4 regions of the Pseudomonas viridinivis genome follow, and region 3 is predicted to be linked to each of the others. Evidence: predicted binding sites of a transcription regulator. Region 3 holds the regulator's gene; each other region holds the start of a gene.
The links. Region 3 encodes FliA, which starts transcription of late flagellar genes. Its sites were predicted from a motif close to CTAAAGTTTNNNNNNNNNNNGCCGNTAA; they were not measured.

Region 1: a site for FliA is predicted at 2,910-2,937, ahead of AABC73_RS27750 (methyl-accepting chemotaxis protein). Genes of this name have one in related genera too.
Region 2: a site for FliA is predicted at 2,694-2,721, ahead of AABC73_RS26810 (methyl-accepting chemotaxis protein). Genes of this name have one in related genera too.
Region 4: a site for FliA is predicted at 2,324-2,351, ahead of AABC73_RS14505 (methyl-accepting chemotaxis protein). Genes of this name have one in related genera too.

The regions. Positions count from the first base shown of each region.
Region 1 covers NZ_CP151076.1:5,945,609-5,950,699, reverse strand. Annotated here, with positions in the region: gene AABC73_RS27765 (IS110 family transposase) at 1-257, shown strand, start outside; gene AABC73_RS27760 (NorM family multidrug efflux MATE transporter) at 402-1,781, opposite strand; gene AABC73_RS27755 (LysR substrate-binding domain-containing protein) at 1,939-2,859, shown strand; gene AABC73_RS27750 (methyl-accepting chemotaxis protein) at 3,053-5,029, shown strand.
Region 2 covers NZ_CP151076.1:5,739,542-5,744,632, forward strand. Annotated here, with positions in the region: gene gbcB (glycine-betaine demethylase subunit GbcB) at 1-871, shown strand, start outside; gene AABC73_RS26810 (methyl-accepting chemotaxis protein) at 1,003-2,628, opposite strand; gene AABC73_RS26815 (hypothetical protein) at 2,978-3,211, shown strand; gene AABC73_RS26820 (cell division protein ZapA) at 3,208-3,510, shown strand; gene AABC73_RS26825 (low specificity L-threonine aldolase) at 3,654-4,694, opposite strand; gene AABC73_RS26830 (TraX family protein) at 4,878-5,091, shown strand, end outside.
Region 3 covers NZ_CP151076.1:1,886,384-1,891,474, reverse strand. Annotated here, with positions in the region: gene AABC73_RS08675 (chemotaxis protein CheA) at 1-474, opposite strand, end outside; gene AABC73_RS08670 (protein phosphatase CheZ) at 508-1,296, opposite strand; gene AABC73_RS08665 (chemotaxis response regulator CheY) at 1,316-1,690, opposite strand; gene fliA (RNA polymerase sigma factor FliA) at 1,982-2,722, opposite strand; gene fleN (flagellar synthesis regulator FleN) at 2,719-3,552, opposite strand; gene flhF (flagellar biosynthesis protein FlhF) at 3,668-4,996, opposite strand; gene flhA (flagellar biosynthesis protein FlhA) at 5,008-5,091, opposite strand, start outside.
Region 4 covers NZ_CP151076.1:3,110,369-3,115,459, forward strand. Annotated here, with positions in the region: gene AABC73_RS14490 (TRAP transporter substrate-binding protein) at 1-2, opposite strand, end outside; gene AABC73_RS14495 (TRAP transporter large permease subunit) at 55-1,335, opposite strand; gene AABC73_RS14500 (TRAP transporter small permease) at 1,332-1,895, opposite strand; gene AABC73_RS14505 (methyl-accepting chemotaxis protein) at 2,399-4,195, shown strand; gene nanR (transcriptional regulator NanR) at 4,507-5,091, opposite strand, start outside.

The sequences.
Region 1 (5,091 bases), 2.2 Mb from region 3:
CCGCCTCCAATGCGCGCAATGACAAAAGCTTCATCGGTGCCAGCCATCGTTCGCGTTTGGCAAGGATGGACACCAGCTGTGCGATCAAGGCAACCGCCCACCAACTTGCCCGCTTGATCTACGCAATGCTGACCAAAGGCCAGCCTTACGTTGAACAAGGAATGGAGGCTTACGAAGCCAAGACCCAAGACAGGCAGATGCGGGCCTTGCTGCGCAAGGCCCGCAAGTTGGGATTGGAACTGGTGAAAGCTGCGTGATTTTTCTTAGTCAAAACAGTGGGTTATTTTATGTTTGATGAGAGGGGACTTGTCCCCGAAGACAATCGGCCAGACAACGGGCAAATCCCAGGCTGAGCGGCCATTTTCGGGGACAAGTCCCCTCCTGCCGAATACCGCAGCAGTTCAAGCCACCACTGCCGCACCCGCTTCGCGCCGCAATAACCGCGAAGTCTTGCGCTCGAACGCGTAGGTCAGCGCCAGCGCCGAACACAGCAAGCCGAGCGCCAGGCCCCACCACACGCCAACTGCGCCCTGATTCATATAGAAACCCAGAATCCACGCCGCAGGTGCCGCCACCAGCCAATAGCTGGCCAGCCCGATCAGGAAGGTGGTCTTGGCATCCTTGAAGCCGCGAATGGCGCCCATGGCGATGGTTTGCGTGCCATCAAGGATTTCGAACCAGGCGGCAATCGCCAGCAGTTTTACCGCCAGATCGACAATATCGGCGAACGCCGGGTCGTTGATGTCCAGGAACAGCCCAATGATCGAATGCGGCGCCAGCCAGAACAGCACGCCGAACGCCAGCATCACGCTGCCACCGAAAACAATGCCCGCACGCCCGGCGGTCCGCGCCAGCAACAGATTGCCCGCGCCGTAATGCTGACCAATGCGCATGGTCACGGCGTAGGAAATCCCCACGGGAATCATGAACGCCATGGACACCGTTTGCAGCGCGATCTGGTGCGCTGCCATCTGCGTGCTGCCCATCGCGCCCATGCAGAACGCCGCAAAGGTGAACAACCCGACTTCCACCGCGTAGGTGCCGCCGATGGGCAGGCCCAGACGCCACAACTCTTTGAGGTGACTGCGCGACAGCTGCCAGAAACCCTGAAGAATTGGATAAGGCGCGTAAGCCGGGTGCTGGCGAATGTGCAGCGCGAGGATCAGCGCCATGGCGTTGGTCACAATCGCCGTGACCAACCCTATGCCCATCAAACCCAGATGTGGCAGCCCGAACAGGCCATGAATAAAGGCGTAGTTGAGGCCGAAGTTGGCGGCGGCGCCGCCCAGGCTGATGGCCATGACCGGACCGGCTCGACCCAGCGCACTGGTGAAGCCGCGCAGTGCCATGAAAGTCAGCAAACCCGGCAGCGCCAATGGCAAGGTGATCAGGAATTGACCGGCCATGTGGACGTTGGCTTCGGTCTGGCCGAACTGGCGAAGGATCGGCTCCAGATTCCACAGCATCAGCATCGCGATCAAGGCCATGCCCCAGGCCAGCCAGACCCCGGCTTGAACCAGTTGGGCCGCGCCTTTGTTGTCGCCCGCGCCATGCCGGATTGCCACCAGCGTGCCGACCGCCGCCATGACGCCCACGCAGAAAAACGAAATGAAGTTGTAACTGGCCGCGCCCAATCCGCCACCCGCCAGCGCTTCGGGACCGAGCTGGCCCATCATCACGGTGTCGGTGAACACCATCAACATGTGCGCCATCTGCGAAGCGATCAAAGGCCCGGCCAGGCGCAGGATGATCCAGAGTTCTTTAATGGCAGGTTGTTGCATGGCGATGGTGCTCGAATTCGAAGGTATTGATGAGCGGCACATTCTCGACAGTTAGCCGAGGATGCACAAAGGGATAAATCAGATCGGTTGCATGAGTAAAACTCATCTCTGCGGATATACGCTAAAGTTAGCGTTCCCCGCAGCAGGAAAGATCTGAATGGCTCGTAGTCTCGCTCCTCTCTATGCGCTTCGTGCATTCGAAGCGGCCGCTCGACACAGCTCGTTCACCCGCGCGGCGGAAGAGTTATCCATTACTCAAAGTGCGGTCAGCCGGCACATTCGCACCCTGGAAGAGCATTTCGCCTGCCGATTGTTTCAACGCAAGGGTCGCAACCTGCAACTCACCGAAGCGGCGCGCACTTTGCTGCCCGGCGTGCGGGACGGTTTTTCGGCGCTGGAAAGGGCGTGCAGCACGTTGTTGAGCGACGAAGGCGTGCTGCGCATGAAAGCCCCGCCGACCTTGACCATGCGCTGGCTGCTGGCGCGGCTCAGCCGTTTTCGCCATTTACAGGTTGGCAACGAAGTGCAGCTGACCAGCGCCTGGGTGGAAATCGACGTGGTGGATTTCAGCCAGGAACCCTTTGATTGCGCGGTCCTGCTCAGTCGCGGGCATTTTCCGGCGGATTGGGAAGCGATTTACCTATTCCCTGAACTGCTGATCCCGGTCGGCGCACCGAGCTTGCTCGAAGAGCTGCCGTGGGACGTCGAGCGCCTGGCCGCCGCCGAACTGCTGCACCCGACGCCGGATCGTCGCGACTGGCGCACCTGGCTGGAACGCACCGGTTTGTCGGCGCAGGTCTCACTCAAAGGCGGCCAGGTCTTCGATACGCTGGAGCTGGGCATGATCGCCGCCGCCCGCGGTTATGGGGTGTCGATGGGCGATTTGCTGATGGTCGCCGAGGACGTGGCGCACGGTCGGATGAGCCTGCCGTGGCGCACCGCAGTGCACAGCGGCGAGGATTATTATCTGGTCTGGCCGCGTACGAGGCCCGGAACAGAGCGGTTGCGGCGACTGGGCGACTTTCTGCAAAGCGAAGTCCAGGCCATGGAGTTGCCGGACGTGAAAATTCTCAGGTAAGTGGTCGGCGGATTTCAGTATCGCAATCGTTTGCTAATCCGACGGATGCGCTCAAGTATTCATCTGAGTGGCCGATGTTCAAGACATGGGACTATTCGTACCAAAAAGCGTACGAAAAGCCCTAAAAATCAAACAGATAATTTGCTGAACAGTCCGGAATCCAAAGGTCCGAACTGTTCGGTCAGGAGCCCTTATGTCAAAGCCCCGCGCTCGAATTGCCTCGCAACTCGGTATAGCTCTGGCCGTTATTCTGGCGGTCGTGATCAGCGGCAGTACCGTTTTTGCTTTGCGTTCACTGGACTCTGCCAACCTCGTCATTCGTGAAGAGCATATGGGCAGTGAAGCGCGGTTGCTGGCGGATCAGCTCGCCACCTTTCATAGCACCTTGCGTGACAGCACCCAGCGCCTGGCCGGTTTGTTTGAAAAACGCTTTGCTGCCGGCCTGACTGTTCAGGCCGACAAAACCGTCACGGTGGCCGGGGTTCAGACCCCAGGCTTGTATGAGGGCGCCAATGCCTTGAACAACGACTTCACCGAAGTCGACAGCTTCCGCCAACTGACAGCCGGGGTCGCCACGGTATTCGTGCGCAGCGGCGACGACTTCATCCGGATCAGCACGTCGCTGACCAAACAGGACGGCACACGCGCCATTGGGACGCAACTGGACCACAAGAGTCCGGCTTATGACCGCTTGATCGCCGGGCAAAACTACGTCGGCAAAACCGTGTTATTCGACCGCAATTACATGACGCAGTACTCCCCGGTGCGTGACACCAGCGGCAAAGTCATTGCGGTGCTGTTTGTCGGCTTCGATTACACCGATGCGCAAAACGCTCAGTTCGAAAACCTGAAGAATTTTCGCATCGGTACAACAGGTTCCTTGGCGCTGCTGGATGATCAAGGCCGCTGGCTGGTCCCACCGGCAGGCGTGAAAGCCCCGGAACAGGCAGGCAAAACCGTTGCTGACGTCGTCAAGCAGCCGGGCAAGGGTCAGTTCTGGAACGATACCAGCCAGGATTTCTACAGTGTTGCCCAGCCGTTCAAGGACGGCCCGTGGACAGTGCTCGCCAGCATGCCGAAAGCTGAAATCAGCGCGGTGACCTGGAGCGTCGGCACGCAGCTGGCCATTGGCAGCCTGTTGGCCATGTTTATCGCAGTAGGTGCGGCAATCTGGCTGTTGCGCAGCAAACTGCAGCCGTTGTCCGATCTGGTGCGTCAGGCTGAAGCCTTGGGTGCCGGTGATTTGAGCGTGCGCCTGAATGTGTCCAGTCACGACGAAATCGGTCAGTTGGCGGGCAGCTTCAACAAGATGGGTGAAGCCTTGTCGACAATGGTTTCCCACATCCGCACGGCCGCTCAGCAAGTCAGCAGCCGCGCTCATGAGTTGTCCGGCCTGTCGGGCGGTGCGTACGAAGGTATGGAACAGCAGTCCGGCGAAATCACCAGCATGGCTGGCGCTGTCGAAGAGTTCAGCGCTACTTCCCTGAACATCGCCGACAATATGGGCAATACCGAACGTCTGGCCAGTGACAATGCCCAGCAAACCCGTATCGGTCGCGCCTCGATGCAGGAGGCGTCCTCTTCCCTTGAGCAGATTGCTTCCTCGCTCAGCAGCACCGCCACGGTTATCGATACGTTGGGGCAGCGCTCTCAGGAAATCGGCAGCATCGTTGGCGTGATCACCTCGATTGCCGATCAGACCAACTTGCTGGCTCTCAACGCGGCCATCGAAGCGGCGCGCGCCGGTGAGCAGGGCCGTGGTTTTGCGGTGGTAGCAGATGAGGTGCGCAGCCTGGCATCCAGGACGCGCAAGGCCACCGATGAAATCTCCGGCATGATCGCCAGCATCCAGCAGGAAACCGGCAATGCCATCAGTACGATGCAGCAGGGCAATGCGTTGATGCAGGAAGGTCTGTCACTCAATGCCAAGGTCGCCGCCGCGCTGGCGCAGATCGACGAGCAAAGCCGTTCCGCCGGTGAGCAGTTTGCTGCGATCACCACAGCGACCCAGGAACAAAGCAGCACCGCGACCTTGCTCAGCAGTAACCTGCAAAGCATCGCGATGGCCAATACCGAACAGCGCGAAGTGGTCTCGCATCTGGCAGTGACCGCCGAAGAACTGAATGCGTTGGCGGCGGAATTGCGCACTGAGGTTGATCGGTTTCGTTGATCAGTTAATTCTGTGGGAGCGAGCTTGCTCGCGAATAGGTAGGTATGAAACATTGCCTTCGC
Region 2 (5,091 bases), 2.4 Mb from region 3:
GCCGTACAGCTTCTCGATCACCATCAAGCGCGTGCCGGGCGGCAAGGTTTCCAACTGGCTGCACGACACGCTGCATGAAGGCCAGGAACTGGCCGTCCACGGGCCGGTGGGCCTGTTCAACGCCATCGACTTCCCGAACCCGAAGATTCTCTACCTCAGCGGCGGCGTCGGCATCACGCCGGTAATGTCCATGGCGCGCTGGTTCTACGACACCAACGCCAACGTCGACATGGTCTTCGTGCACAGTGCGCGCTCGCCCAAGGACATCATTTATCACCGCGAGCTGGAACACATGGCGTCGCGGATCGATAACTTCAGCCTGCATCTGGTCTGCGAAAAACACGGATTGGGTGAGCCCTGGGCCGGTTATCGCGGCTATCTGAACCAGAAAATGCTGGAACTGATGGCCCCGGACTTCCTCGAGCGCGAAGTGTTCTGCTGCGGACCGACGCCGTACATGAACGCAATCAAGCGTCTGCTGGAGAGCAACGGCTTCAATATGGCGCAGTACCACGAGGAATCCTTCGGCCAGACGCCGCCGGAAGCCCGCGCCGACGCCGTGGAACAAGCGGAAATCGCCGCCGACGCACCAGAAGTCGATGCCTCGGAGCTGCATCAGGTGGAATTCACCGACACCGGCAAGAGCATCCGCGTGGCACCGGGCGAAACCGTCCACGCCGCAGCCGCCAAACTCGGCCTGATGATCCCCAAAGCCTGCGGCATGGGCATCTGCGGCACCTGCAAGGTCATGAAACTAAGCGGCGAAGTGGAAATGGAACACAACGGCGGCATCACCGACGAAGATGTCGAAGAAGGCTACATCCTGTCGTGCTGCAGCGTGCCCAAGGGTGATGTGCGGATCGAGTATTAATCGCCTGAGGTGTAGGACCGGCTCGTAGGACCGGCTTTAGCCGGGAGGGCAGCCGCTCCAACAACGCACATGTGGCGTATGGAATGGTCATCTCCCGGCTAAAGCCGGTCCTACGGGATTGCGGTGTATCCCTACAAACTAAACCGCGCAACCATACTGTTCAGATCAACCGCCAGGCGCGTCAGCTCGCCGCTGGCCGCGCTGGTCTGGTTGGCGCCGTCTGAGGACTGCGCCGACAGGTCGCGGATGTTGACCAGATTGCGATCCACTTCCCGTGCAACCTGCGCCTGTTCTTCCGCCGCGCTGGCGATCACCAGGTTGCGCTCATTGATCTCGACGATGGCGGTATTGATGGTGTCCAGCGCCAGGCCAGCGCCTTTGGCGATGTTCAAGGTCGACTCGGCCCGTTCGGTGCTGTTGCGCATGGAGTTGACCGCTTGTTCGGTGCCGCCCTGAATGCTGCCGATCATGCGTTCGATTTCGCTGGTGGACTGCTGCGTGCGATGGGCAAGCGCCCGCACTTCATCGGCAACCACCGCAAACCCGCGCCCGGCTTCACCGGCCCGTGCAGCTTCGATGGCAGCGTTGAGGGCCAGCAGGTTGGTCTGATCCGCAAGACCGCGAATCACGTCCAGCACCTTGCCAATATCCCGGGATTCATTGGCCAGGTTGCCGATCAACTCCGCAGTGCTCTGCACGTCGCCGCTCATGCGCTCGATGGCGCTGACCGTTTCCATGACCAGATCACGACCATCGCCCGCTGACGTGGTCGCGCTTTTCGATGCGTCAGAGGTGCTGATCGCATTGCGCGCAACTTCTTCCACGGCGCTGGTCATTTCATTGACCGCAGTGGCTGCCTGCTCGATTTCGTTGTTCTGTTGGGTCAGGCCGCGCGCGCTTTCATCGGTGACGGCGTTGAGTTCTTCAGCCGCAGACGCCAGTTGCGTCGCCGAGCCGGAAATATGCATCAGTGTGTCGCGCAGTTTTTCCTGCATTTTCTGCATCGCCGCCAACAAGCGACCGGCTTCGTCCGTACCGTCGACCTTGATCGGGCGAGTCAGATTGCCTTCAGCGATAGTTTCCGCAGCTTCCAGCGCCGCCGCGATTGGCTGAGTGATGCTCTTGGTCAGCAGCCAGGCGAACAGCATGGTCAGAATCGTGGCGGCGATCAGCAGAGCGACCACCAGATTGAACGCCGATGAATATTCCTTGGCAGCAGCATGGTTGGTGACGGTCAATTGCTTGCTGTTGAGGTCGGACAGCTTGCCCAGGACCACATTCATCTTGTCCGAGTTGGCTGCGGATTCGCCATTGAGCAGCCTGGCCATCTCCTCGACATTGCCCGCGCGGCTCAAGCCAATGATGCGTGCTTCAATCTGGCGGTACTCACCCAGCAGCTGCACATACTCGGTGTAGGCCGTCCGCTCTTCAGGAGACGAGATCAATTTTTCATAAATCACCTGAGCATCGCTTATCTGACGGTTGCGCTCAGCAAACAATCCGATGGTCTTCTCCTGGACATCCGCCTCACGATTGGTGAGCAGACGATAGGACAGAACCCGCATGCGGATACCCGCCACAGTGAGACCGTTCAGGCTCTGGATGCTGGGGACGTTGTCTTGCGCGACCTGATCACCAGCATCGCGAATCTTGCTCATCTGCGTCAGCGCGAAAATACCGAGGATCAGCATCAAGGCACCGATGAAAGAAAACCCGAGGAATGCGCGCGGGGCAATGTTCATGTTACGTAGGGACATAATATCTCCAGAAGTGGCGGCGCATTCCTTGCGAGCGGAAGAGCAAATGCAGCGGATTGCCATGCCTATCGGTCGCGGCGCCGAAGACTTGAGGCGCCCCGGATAAAAGGAGCTGCGGCGTTAGGTCACAACCACGCTGGAAGACTGACAAAAGGTGCCGGTCTGACGAGTAGCCGGAACCAGATCGCCAAACGGCAGTCAACAAGGGTCCTTATGCGTTTACCTCGTTGAGGAGGCTCGCGCGCTGAAGTACCGGTATTTGAAGGGCCGACGGTCCTGATAAAGTCTGGCATGCGCAGTGACTTTTCTTTATCGTGTGCGCCCGTTGAAATCAGCTAGAGAATTCAAAATGTTGGAAGCATCCCTGAGCCAATTGGAACAACTTGTAGGAGACCTGGTGCAACAGAACCAGCAACTGCAAAACACGAACGCGCAGCTCAGCGCCGAACTGGCTCAAGCCAAGGATGACAACGACAGTCTGCAACTGAGTCTGATGGAGCAGGAAGAAAAGCAAGGCGCCACCGCCGCCCGCATCCAGGCTTTGGTTGACCGCGCCACCAGCGCCAGCGCCGTCAGCGCATGAGTACTCATGGAAACGGGGTGACGGTCGTTTCGATCATGGGTAACGACTACTCGATCAAGGCGCCGGCCGGGGAAGAACAAACCCTGCTGCAGGCAACGGCCATGCTCAAGGCCTCATTGATCGACACCAAGCGTAAATACCCAAGCCTGATCGGCGACCGCCTGCTGGTCCTGGCCGCGCTGAACCTGTGCTCGCAGCAGGTCGAACTGAAAAAGCAGCATCAGGTCGAGCTCGACCGCTGCCAGCAGCAGATCGACGCGACGGTGGAAGTGATTTCCAAGACCATCGCGCAGAGCTGAAGCAACCGATACCACCTGTGCAGACTGTGTGGGAGCGAGCTTGCTCGCGAAGAGGCCAGTACATCCAAAGAGCATTTTTGGAATCTGAATAACGCCTTCGCAAGCAAGCTTGCTCCCACAAGATCAACACCGCGCCAACAATCTCAAGCCCCCATCACCAACCGAATATCTGCCGCCAGCTCGCGCACGCGGTCTTCTTCGGTGTCCCACGAACACATGAAACGTGCGCCGCCGTTGCCGATGAAGGTGTAGAAGCGCCAGCCCTTGGCGGTAAGCGCCGCGATGGCCGGTTCCGACAATTGCAGAAACACGCCGTTGGCCTGCACCGGGAACATCAGCTCCACGCCGGGAATATCCTTGACCAGTTCAGCCAGCAACTGCGCGCAGTGGTTGGCGTGCCGTGCGTGTTTGAGCCAGGCGTCGTTTTCCAGCAAGCCGACCCAGGGCGCAGACAGGAAGCGCATTTTCGACGCCAGTTGCCCGGCCTGTTTGCAGCGATAGTCGAAATCTTCAGCCAGGTCATGGTTGAAAAACAGAATCGCCTCGCCCACCGCCATACCGTTCTTGGTGCCGCCAAAGCACAACACGTCGACCCCGGATTTCCAGGTCAGCTCGGCTGGCGAACAATCCAGGAAAGCGCAGGCATTGGAAAACCGCGCGCCGTCCATGTGCAGATTCAGGTTCAGCTCTTTGCAGGTGGCGCTGATCGCCTTGAGTTCTTCAGGCTGATAGACGCTGCCGACTTCCGTGGCCTGGGTCAACGTCACGACACGCGGTTTGGGGTAATGAATATCCTGACGCTTGAGGGCGACTTCGCGGATCGATTCCGGCGTCAGCTTGCCGTTTTCGCTGCGGGCGGTCAGCAGCTTGGAGCCGTTGGAGAAAAACTCCGGCGCGCCGCATTCGTCAGTCTCGACGTGGGCGGTTTCCGAACAGATAACGCTGTGATAGCTCTGGCACAACGATGAAAGTGCCAGGGAGTTGGCCGCCGTACCGTTGAAGGCGAAAAACACTTCACAGTCGGTTTCGAACAGTTTGCGGAAATCATCCGAAGCGCGGGCGGTCCATTGGTCATCGCCATACGCGCGTTGGTGGCCATGGTTGGCCTGTTCCATGGCAGCCCATGCCTCGGGACAGATACCCGAATAGTTGTCGCTGGCAAACTGCTGGCTTTTATCGGTCATGGCCGGTTCCTTGTCATTGATTATGGTGCGCACTGTAGCGAAGATCGCGAGGTTTCAAAACCGGTTGGAGCGAGGCGTGCCCGCGAATAACTATAACGAGATATACCTGTCCCACCGCGGCGACTGATTCGCGGGCAAGCCTCGCTCCAACGGGCTTGAAAAATTTAACCAAACAGGAGCGCTATGGATCTGTCGAACCCGCCTTACCTGCCTGGACGCGACAAGGCGCTGGACCTGCTCAAGTGGCTGGCAATGTTGAGCATGGTGCTCGATCACCTGCGCTATGTCGGCTGGTCGGTAAACGTTCTGTACGTGCCGGGGCGCTTCGCCTTTCCGTGGTTCTGCCTGGCGATTGCCGTGAATCTGGGGCGCAAGACTGCGCTGTTCCCCGATCCGA
Region 3 (5,091 bases):
AAATTCGTTATCGGTGATTTCATCGGAAGCAGGAGCAGGCGCTTCCTCGACCGCTGCCGGGGCAGCAGCCACTTCATCTGCGGATGCAGGCTCGGCCAGACGCGCCAGTGCGGCCAGCAATTCCGGCGTGGCGGGTGTGACTTCGGTACGCTCGCGAACTTCGCTGAACATGCCGTTGACCGCATCCAGTGCTTCGAGCACCACGTCCATCAATTCAGAGTCGACGCGACGTTCACCCTTGCGCAGGATGTCGAAGACGTTCTCGGCGATGTGGCAGCACTCCACCAGCTCATGGAGCTGGAGGAAGCCGGCGCCGCCTTTTACAGTGTGAAAACCGCGAAAAATTGCATTAAGCAAGTCTGCATCATCAGGTCGGCTTTCCAGCTCGACCAGCTGTTCGGACAATTGCTCCAGAATTTCGCCGGCCTCTACCAGAAAATCCTGAAGGATTTCTTCATCGGCGCCGAAGCTCATTGGGGTGCTCCCTAAAATTAACCGTCAACAGACCTAGAAGCCAAGGCTCGATAGCAGATCGTCTACATCGTCCTGTCCGGACACAACGTCTTCCCGTTTATCGGCATGAATCTGCGGACCTTCACCCTGAGAGAGACCTTTTTGTGGATCTTTTTCTGCGAGGATGGATTCATCGTCATGTTCGATGCCTGCAAAGCGATCGACCTGACTGGCCATGAGCACCAACTTGAGCAGATTGCTTTCAACTTCAGTGACCAATTGCGTGACGCGCTTGATGACCTGACCGGTAAGGTCCTGGTAATCCTGGGCCAGCAGAATGTCATTGAGGTGGGCAGCAACCTCGTGGGTTTCCCGCTCGCTACGCGTCAAAAAGCCGTCGACGCGTTTAGCCAGCTCACGAAACTCTTCAGCGCCGATTTCCCGACGCATGAAACGTCCCCAATCCTGGCTCAACGCTTTGGCGTCGGTACTCAAGCCATTCATCAGGGGCGTGCTTTGCTCGACCAGATCCATGGTGCGGTTGGCCGCATTTTCGGTAAGCCTGACAACATACGACAAACGCTCGGTAGCATCCGTGATCTGGGACACTTCCTTGGCCTGAGGCATGTTCGGGTCAATCTGGAAATTGACGATTGCGCTGTGCAGCTCGCGGGTGAGTTTGCCGACTTCCTGATACAAGCCGCGATCACGAGTCTGGTTCAGCTCATGGATCAATTGCACGGCTTCGCCGAAACGGCCTTTTTCAAGGCACATCACCAGCTCATGCGCGTGTTTTTTCAGGGTTGACTCAAAGTCGCCCTGTGATGACTCTTTATGCTCCATAGCACCCTCGCGGCAAACATCAGCTATTGACGCGCTCGAAGATCTTTTCGATCTTTTCTTTCAGCACTTGGGCCGTAAATGGCTTCACGACATAACCGTTGACGCCCGCCTGGGCGGCTTCGATGATCTGGTCGCGCTTGGCTTCGGCCGTGACCATCAGCACCGGAAGGTGCTTGAGTCGTTCATCGGCGCGCACCTGACGCAACAGGTCGATGCCGGACATGCCAGGCATGTTCCAGTCAGTCACCAGAAAGTCGAAAGCACCGCTCTGCAACATTGGCAGCGCGGTGAGCCCGTCATCGGCTTCGGCCGTGTTGGTGAATCCTAAATCACGCAACAGGTTTTTGATGATCCGCCGCATCGTTGAGAAGTCATCAACGATGAGGATTTTCATGTTTTTGTCCAATTCGACCTCCAAGCAGTCTTTAACGCGTTCAGCACCTGAACGCGCTGTTCAATCAATACCGGCACAGCTCACATCGGCTGTACTAAAACGACGACGGGCTTGGTAAATCAACAGTCAAGAAACCGGGCAGCAGTTCGGCGTGCCGCCAGAAAGGTAAAACTCCTTCCAACAGCTTGCAGTAATGCCAATGACCGGTTCCCGCCTTGTCCATCTCCCCACACAACGCTTTGCACAGCCGGCTTACACGTACAGCGCAACCCTACGGATGCGCCACACCTGTCAACGCGCTCGCCACTCTCCCAAACGCCCTCGCAAACGAGCTGCGCACTGGCTGTGTAACTGGCTGACTCGCGACTCGCTGACCCCAAGGACCTCACCGATTTCCTTGAGATTCAGCTCCTCGTCATAGTACAGCGCCAACACCAGTCGCTCGCGCTCTGGCAAATTGGCAATCGCATCTGCTAACGCGGCCTGGAAACGTTCGTCTTCCAGATCCCGCGATGGCTCAAGCGAACCGCTTGCGCCGTCCTCGTGCAGCCCTTCATGTTCGCCGTCCTGCAAAAGGTCGTCGAAACTGAACAGCCGGCTGCCCAGGGTATCGTTCAAAATCCCGTAATAATCATCGAGACTCAATTGGAGTTCGGCCGCAACCTCGTGATCTTTAGCGTCACGACCTGTTTTAGCTTCAATTGAGCGAATTGCGTCACTGACCATGCGCGTATTGCGGTGAACCGAACGCGGTGCCCAGTCACCTTTACGCACTTCATCGAGCATCGCGCCGCGAATCCGGATACCCGCGTAGGTCTCGAAACTCGCGCCTTTGGTGCAGTCGTACTTGGTGGACACTTCAAGCAGTCCGATCATGCCGGCCTGGATCAGGTCCTCGACCTGCACACTGGCCGGCAAGCGCGCCAGCAAGTGATAGGCGATACGCTTGACCAGCGGCGCATAGCGCTCGATGAGCTCGTACTGCGAGTTCTTGGAGGTCTTGCTGTACATCTGGTAGCCGCTGGCTGTCATTGGACAGGCCCCGCAAATGTCTGGTGAACAAGTCGCTCCACGAAAAACTCAAGATGACCGCGCGGATTGGCCGGCAGCGGCCAGGTGTCGACTTTCTGCGCAATAGCCTTGAAGGCCAGGGAGCATTTGGAGCGCGGGAACGCTTCATAAACGGCACGCTGCTTCTGCACCGCCTTGCGCACGCACTCGTCGTAAGGCACCGCACCGACGTATTGCAGGGCAACATCGAGGAAGCGGTCGGTCACTTTGGTTAGCTTGGCAAACAGGTTGCGGCCTTCCTGCGGGCTCTGGGCCATGTTGGCCAGGACCCGGAAGCGATTCATGCCGTAGTCGCGATTGAGCAGCTTGATCAGCGCGTAGGCGTCAGTGATCGAGGTCGGCTCGTCGCACACCACCAGCAAGACTTCCTGGGCAGCGCGCACGAAGCTCACCACCGACTCGCCGATGCCGGCGGCCGTATCGATGACCAGTACGTCGAGGTTATCGCCAATATCGCTGAAGGCCTGAATCAGACCGGCATGCTGCGCCGGCGTCAGGTGCACCATGCTCTGCGTGCCGGAAGCGGCTGGCACGATGCGAATCCCGCCAGGGCCCTGAAGGAGTACGTCGCGCAATTCGCAACGCCCTTCAATCACATCGGCAAGGGTGCGCTTGGGCGTAAGCCCCAGCAACACGTCGACATTGGCCAGGCCAAGGTCGGCGTCCAGCAGCATGACGCGCCGGCCAAGCTCGGCCAAGGCCAGCGATAGGTTCACTGACACGTTAGTCTTACCGACGCCACCTTTGCCGCCGGTCACCGCGATCACCTGTACGGGATGCATGCTGCCCATGTTATTTCATTACCTTGTCTTGCGTAGACCGAAGCCACATTGGGGGCTGCACGTTCGCTGAGGAACAATGCGTGGCAGACCATCGATGCAGGTAAATTCCATTAGTTCGTTTCACCTAACCCACCCGCTTGCTGGGGTTGTGGTACAGGTCGGCAAACATATCCGCCATCGCTTCTTCGCTAGGCTCTTCCTGCATCTGCACATTGACCGCACGGGTAACCAATTGGTGCCGGCGCGGAAGGTGTAAATCATCAGGTATTCGCGGCCCGTCAGTCAGGTAGGCAACAGGTAGCTCATGACTGATCGCCAGGCTGAGTACTTCGCCCAGGCTGGCAGTTTCGTCCAGCTTGGTCAGGATGCACCCGGACAAGCCACAACGTTTGTAACTGTGGTAGGCAGCGGTCAGCACTTGCTTCTGACTGGTCGTTGCCAACACCAGATAATTACGCGCCTTGATGCCACGCCCGGCGAGGCTTTCGAGCTGCATGCGCAGGGCCGGATCGCTGGCTTGCAGGCCTGCGGTGTCAATCAACACCACGCGCTTGCGCAACAGCGGCTCCAGTGCCTGAGCCAGCGACTGGCCCGGATCGACATGCGTCACCGGCACGTTGAGGATGCGGCCCAGAGTCTTGAGCTGCTCCTGAGCGCCGATGCGAAAGCTGTCCATGCTCACCAGAGCGATGTTCTGTGCGCCGTACTTCAACACATAGCGCGCGGCCAGCTTGGCGAGTGTGGTGGTTTTACCCATGCCAGCCGGGCCGACCATGGCAATCACGCCACCCTCTTCGAGCGGCTCGATTTCCGGAGTGGCAATCATCCGCGCCAGGTGCGCCAACAGCATGCGCCAGGCCTGACGAGGTTCTTCAATTTCGCCGACCATTGCCAGCAGGTCGCGGGACAACGGACCGGACAGACCAATACGTTGCAGGCGACGCCACAGGTTGGCCTGTTGCGGACGGCTGCCTTGCAGTTGATTCCAGGCCAGCGAACCCAGCTGGACTTCCAGCAGTTCACGCAGACCATTCAATTCGAAACGCATGTTTTCGTAAGCGCGCTGGCCGCCGGCGGGTTCCGCTGGGGTTGCGTGAGCTTGAACGAATGGGCGCGGCGGCTCTTCGAGCGTCGGTTCGATATGCGTGTCGGCAGCGCTAAGCGGCAAGCCGGAGAACAGCTGGCGATTGACTGACGGGTCACTGTCGCCGCGATTGTTCAGTTCAGCCTGGGCGGTAACAATCCGCGACTGGGTTTTGCGCAGCTCGTCTTCAAGCTCGATGTTCGGCACGCGAGGCGCCAGCGCAGACAGCTTGTAATCCAGCGCAGCAGTCAGCTCTACGCCACCGGCAATCCGCCGATTACCGATGATGGCCGCTTCTGCGCCCAGCTCATCGCGAACCAGTTTCATGGCTTGACGCATATCGGCGGCGAAAAATCGCTTAACTTGCATGACTCACTACCTCAGCCGTTAGGCCCGACAGTCGCTACGATGGTGACTTGCTTATTGTCAGGAATTTCCTGATACGCCAACACATGCATGTTCGG
Region 4 (5,091 bases), 1.2 Mb from region 3:
ATGTCACTCTCCATATTGTTTTTAGAAGTCGAATTACTGGGATGCTCACCGAGATCAACCGGTGAAAAACTTCAACGGCACGAGAACCAGCGAAGGAAACAGCACTAGCAGAAACAGCACAACGAACTGGGCCAGCATGAACGGCCAGACACCTCGAATGATCTCGTCCATACGTATCTTCGACACACCACACACCACATTGAGTACCGTACCGACGGGGGGCGTGATCAAGCCAATGGCGCAGTTGATCAAGAAAATTACGCCGAAGTACACCGGATCAATACCAGCCATGACGACGGCCGGCATCAACACCGGCGTCAGCAGCAGGATGGTCGGCGTCATGTCCATCGCCGTGCCAACCAGAATCACCAGGAGCATGATGACCATCAACAACATGGTCGGGTTATCCATGAAGGGTGCGAGTAGCCCCGCCAGTTGTTGAGGCAACTCGGCGATCGTCACCAGCCATGACGACACCATGGCCGCCGCCACCAGAAACATCACCACCGATGTGGTCTTCGCTGAAGCCAGAATCAGGTCATACAGCTGGTTGACCTTCAGCTCCCGGTAGATCACCAGCGATACGAACAGCGCATAAACCGCCGCAACCACGGCCGCCTCAGTGGGGGTAAAGATGCCGAACTTCAGGCCGAAAACGATGATCAGTGGCAAGCCCAGCGCCCAGCTGCCGTCGACCAGGGTCCCCATGATCTGGGCCAGGCTCTGTTTGGCAGGAGGCGCAATGTTCTCGCTGCGGGAAACAAACCACCAGGCAACTGCGAGCGCGACGCCCAGCATGAGTCCCGGCACGATTCCAGCCAGAAACAGCTTGCTGATCGATACGCCGGACGCGACGCCGAAGACGATGAATCCGATGCTTGGCGGAATCACTGGCGCGATGATCCCGCCCGCAGCGATGAGGCCAGCCGAATGCGCGCGGTTATGCCCGGCCTGAATCATCATCGGTACCAGCAGCGCGGCGAGCGCGGCCGCATCGGCCACCGCCGAGCCTGACAACGACGCCAGCAGGCACGAGGCAATGATTGCCACATAGCCCAGTCCGCCGCGCTTGTGGCCGACTAACGCCATGGCGATATTGACGATGCGTTTGGACAAGCCGCCAGCATTCATGATCTCGCCAGCCAGCATGAAGAACGGCACCGCCATCAACGGGAAGCTGTCCGCGCCGTTGAGCAGGTTCTGCGCGATGATCTGCGCGTCGAACAGGTCCAGATGCAGCATCAATGCGACACTGACCAGCAGCAAAGCGAAGGCAATCGGGATACCCAAGGCCATGGTGCCGATCAGCGAACCTAGGAAAATAGCCAGGGTCATGGGTGAGTACTCTTGGTGGTGGACTGCTGTTTCTGGATAGTGTCGATCTCCTGCGCTGCGTCACTGTCCCTGACCATCACCAACTCGTCATCGCTCAGCTTGCCGCTGACCACCCGATACAACTCGTACATGAGAATTGCGCCGGCGCTGGCACCAAATACCAGGCCTGCGGCGTAGAACAGCGCCATGGACAAGCCTGATGCGGGCGCCACGACCTCCAGGTTGATGACTGCCTGCTGCCAACTGCCGCTGAACACCAGCCAGCAGATGTAAATCATCAAGACGTGCCCTATCACCAGGCAAATGCGCTTGCCGCCAGGGGGCAAGCGCCTGACCAGACTGTCCAGGCCCATGTGCGCCCGCTCCTTCAGCGCGACCAGTGCACCGAGAAAAATCATCCAGACGAAAAACCAGCGAGACAACTCTTCAGAGACACTGATCCCTGAGTTGAACGCATAGCGCAGTACCACGTTGCCGAAGACCAGCACGATCATCGCGACCATGCACAGCACAATCAGCAACTTCAGAAGTTTGAAATACAACCCCACGATTCTTGTCATTGCCTACCTCGAAAATGCCCCGAAACCGAAATGCTTAAAGCGACGCCGCAAAGGCAAAAACAGGTCTGACTCCCGTAGATGCCCTGTGCCTTATGGCTGCGTTAAAACAAAACTGCGGGCGAACGGCGACCGCGCGGAACGGGTGGCGTGGTAGAACGCAGAGGAGAATGGGGAAGATGAACAGCGAGCAAGGTCTGCTGCATGGGAGGGCCTCTATCATTTATTGTTGTTTTCCTGGCGATGACAATCCAGGTGTGGGGTTAAAAATGTACTAACTGGTTAATACGGTCAACATCCAAATAGGGATTTGAGGCCTGGAGCTGATAAAGCGTGCGATTAACGATCACTTTTCAGGTAGATTTGTTTCAACTTGGTGACGCAGTGGTCGGTAAACGTTTCCAGGATGGAGCGTGCGCCAGCAGCTTAGATTAAAGCTTTGCCCTTTGCGGTCGACGACTACCCATTGAAGAATGGTTTTTATAACCTTGCGAAGGAGCAGCGGGATGCGGATGTTCAAGGCTTTGTATGAGTCCATCGAAATGCAATGTTTCGATTCACTCACCAAAAAACTCTCAAGCCTTTTCCTGCTTGTCGTCGTCAGTGGTCTGCTCTACTGGGTAGCCTTGAGCATTCGTGCCGATATCGTTCAACAACTGCACACCTCGCAGCTGGATGCGACCGTGCTGGGCCAGATTGAAGACAGCTTGAGCTCGCTCAGCAACGCGATCCTGTTCAGCACATTGTTCACGCTGTGCATGGTCAGCTTCCTGGTCTGGTATTTCCGCCACCTGATCGTGCGTCCGGTCACGCATATGACCAAGGTCCTTGAAGAAATTGCCAGCGGCAGCGGCGACCTGTCCAAAGATCTGCCGCTGCTGACCCATGACGAAATTCGCGGACTGGCGAGCACCTGTAATCGCTTTCTGGGCAAACAACGGGAAATCATCAGTACCATCCAGGCCCTGACTGTGCAAATTGCCGTCGAGTCGGCTCGTTCCTTGAAGAACATCAGCGATTCCAGCGACAGCGCGACCCATCAGGCACGCTTCGCCAAGGAAGTGATGGACCAAAGCAACATGGCGGTGGGCAATATTCAGGAGGTTTCGCAACAGACTCAAGGGATCTCCAGCACCACGGCACAGAACCTGAGCATGGCCCGCAACTCCTATGCCGAACTGCTGGAAGTCACCGGCAACATCAGTGAGATTTCCAACAACCTCAACGAATTCAGTACCCTCGTTTCTGCATTGAACCAGCGTTCATCGAGCATCAAATCCATCGTTGGCCTGATCCAGAAGATTTCCTCGCAAACCAATCTGTTGGCGCTTAACGCTGCGATTGAAGCCGCACGTGCAGGTGAAAGCGGACGCGGCTTCGCGGTTGTGGCGGATGAAGTGCGTACGCTGGCGCAGAACGTCAGCAAGGCCACTGACGATATCTCGCAGAACATCGACGCCATGCTGCTGGAAGTCGGCTCCACCCATGAGCAAACCGCACACATCAGCCATAGCGCCCGGGAAACCCGCAAGGTCGTCGAGCGCGCCTCTGGTCATTTCGAGACCATGATCGGCGACTTCGAGTCCACCAACGGCAAGCTTGCCGACATCGCCGAACACATTCAGCAGTTCGCCGAGAGCAATACCGGCATCAACGAGCGCGTCACCCGGATCTACGCCGACAGCCAGTCCATTGATCAACGCATGGTGCTTTCAGCCACGGCGACCCGCGACCTGTTAGGCGTCGCCGAACGGGTGCAGACGATGCTCGGCAAATTTGTCCTGGGCCATGGCGCGCTGGATGCGGCGATTACCCGGGCAAGCGAATGCCGCGATACCCTTCAGCTGCGCTTGGCGGTAATGCAACGCGAAGGACTCAATCTGTTCGACCAGAGCTATAAACTGATCCCCAACACGGATCCCAAGCAGTACATGACCAGCTACACCGAACGCTTCGCGCAGGCGTGTCAGGAAGAATGCGACAAGCTGACCAAGGGCACAAAAGGTGGCAAGGTGTCGTTCATCGTCGACAACAAGGGCTATTGCCCGGTCAACAACAGCTGGGTTTCGAAACCGCCAACCGGCGACCGCACTGTCGACCTGCCCGTCTGCCGTAACAAACGGATGTTCAGCGACCCTATCGGCCTGCGTGCAGCGGGGAATGTACAGCGCTTCCTGCTCCAGACTTACCTGCGCGACACAGGGGAAATCATGACCGAGATCGACGTGCCGTTCTTCTTCGACGGCCGCCATTGGGGCAACCTGCGCATGGGCTTTGATGCGGCGGTGTTGCTGGCGGAATAAAAGGCGTAAGACTGGCTTTAGCCGGGAGGGCGAAAGGTCTGACAACGCAACTGCTGCGAATGTATCGGCCTCCTCCCGGCTAAAGCCGGTCCTACGCAGACTGTGTGAAAACGTGACGAGCGAAGGCAAGACAAGGCAAAAACAGGCGGAAAAGCGGAGTCTAGGTGTTCTAAATGAGCATTTTCCGCCTGTTTTTAACGCAGTATTGTGTGCGTAGCGCCGAAGGTCGCCCAGCCTGCAGTAGTTTTCACACAGTCTGTACGGGTTGCGTGAGGATCAACACGGTATTTACACGTGTCACGTTACTGGCCTCAATCGCCGACGTGCGTCACCAAATGGTCATGCATCGCCCGTTCGGCACCGCTGGCATCGCCTTGTTTGATGAACTTGAGAATTTCCTCATGTTCAGCGATGGTCAGTTCGCGAGCCTTGGCCCTCAGCATTTCCTGGCGATAGTCAGCCATCCATTCAAGAATGGCGCGAGAGATTGCCGAATAGATGGGATTGCCTGAAATACGCGCGATTTCACCGTGGAACTCCATGTCGATGGTAATGAAGTCTGGGCTGTCCTGGAATTTGTGCATGTTCGCGACAATGGCTTCCAGACGCGCAATATCCGCTGGCGAGGCTTTCTGGGCGGCAATCTTGACCAGGCCGGTCTCAAAAAATGTCCGGGCCTGACGAAGATGGTCGACATTGGAGGCCGAGCTCGACAATAAATGGCGGGCCGCGAGATCAATCTGGCCGATCATCGAGTGCATGTCGACCTGCCCGACTTTGGCCCGCTCGCCATGCTGGATGGTGATCATGCCCATGCCCGCCAGACGCTGCATGGCTTCGCGAACGACCGGGCGCCCTACCCCGAACGTCTCCATGAGTTCTCGCTCGGCGGGCAT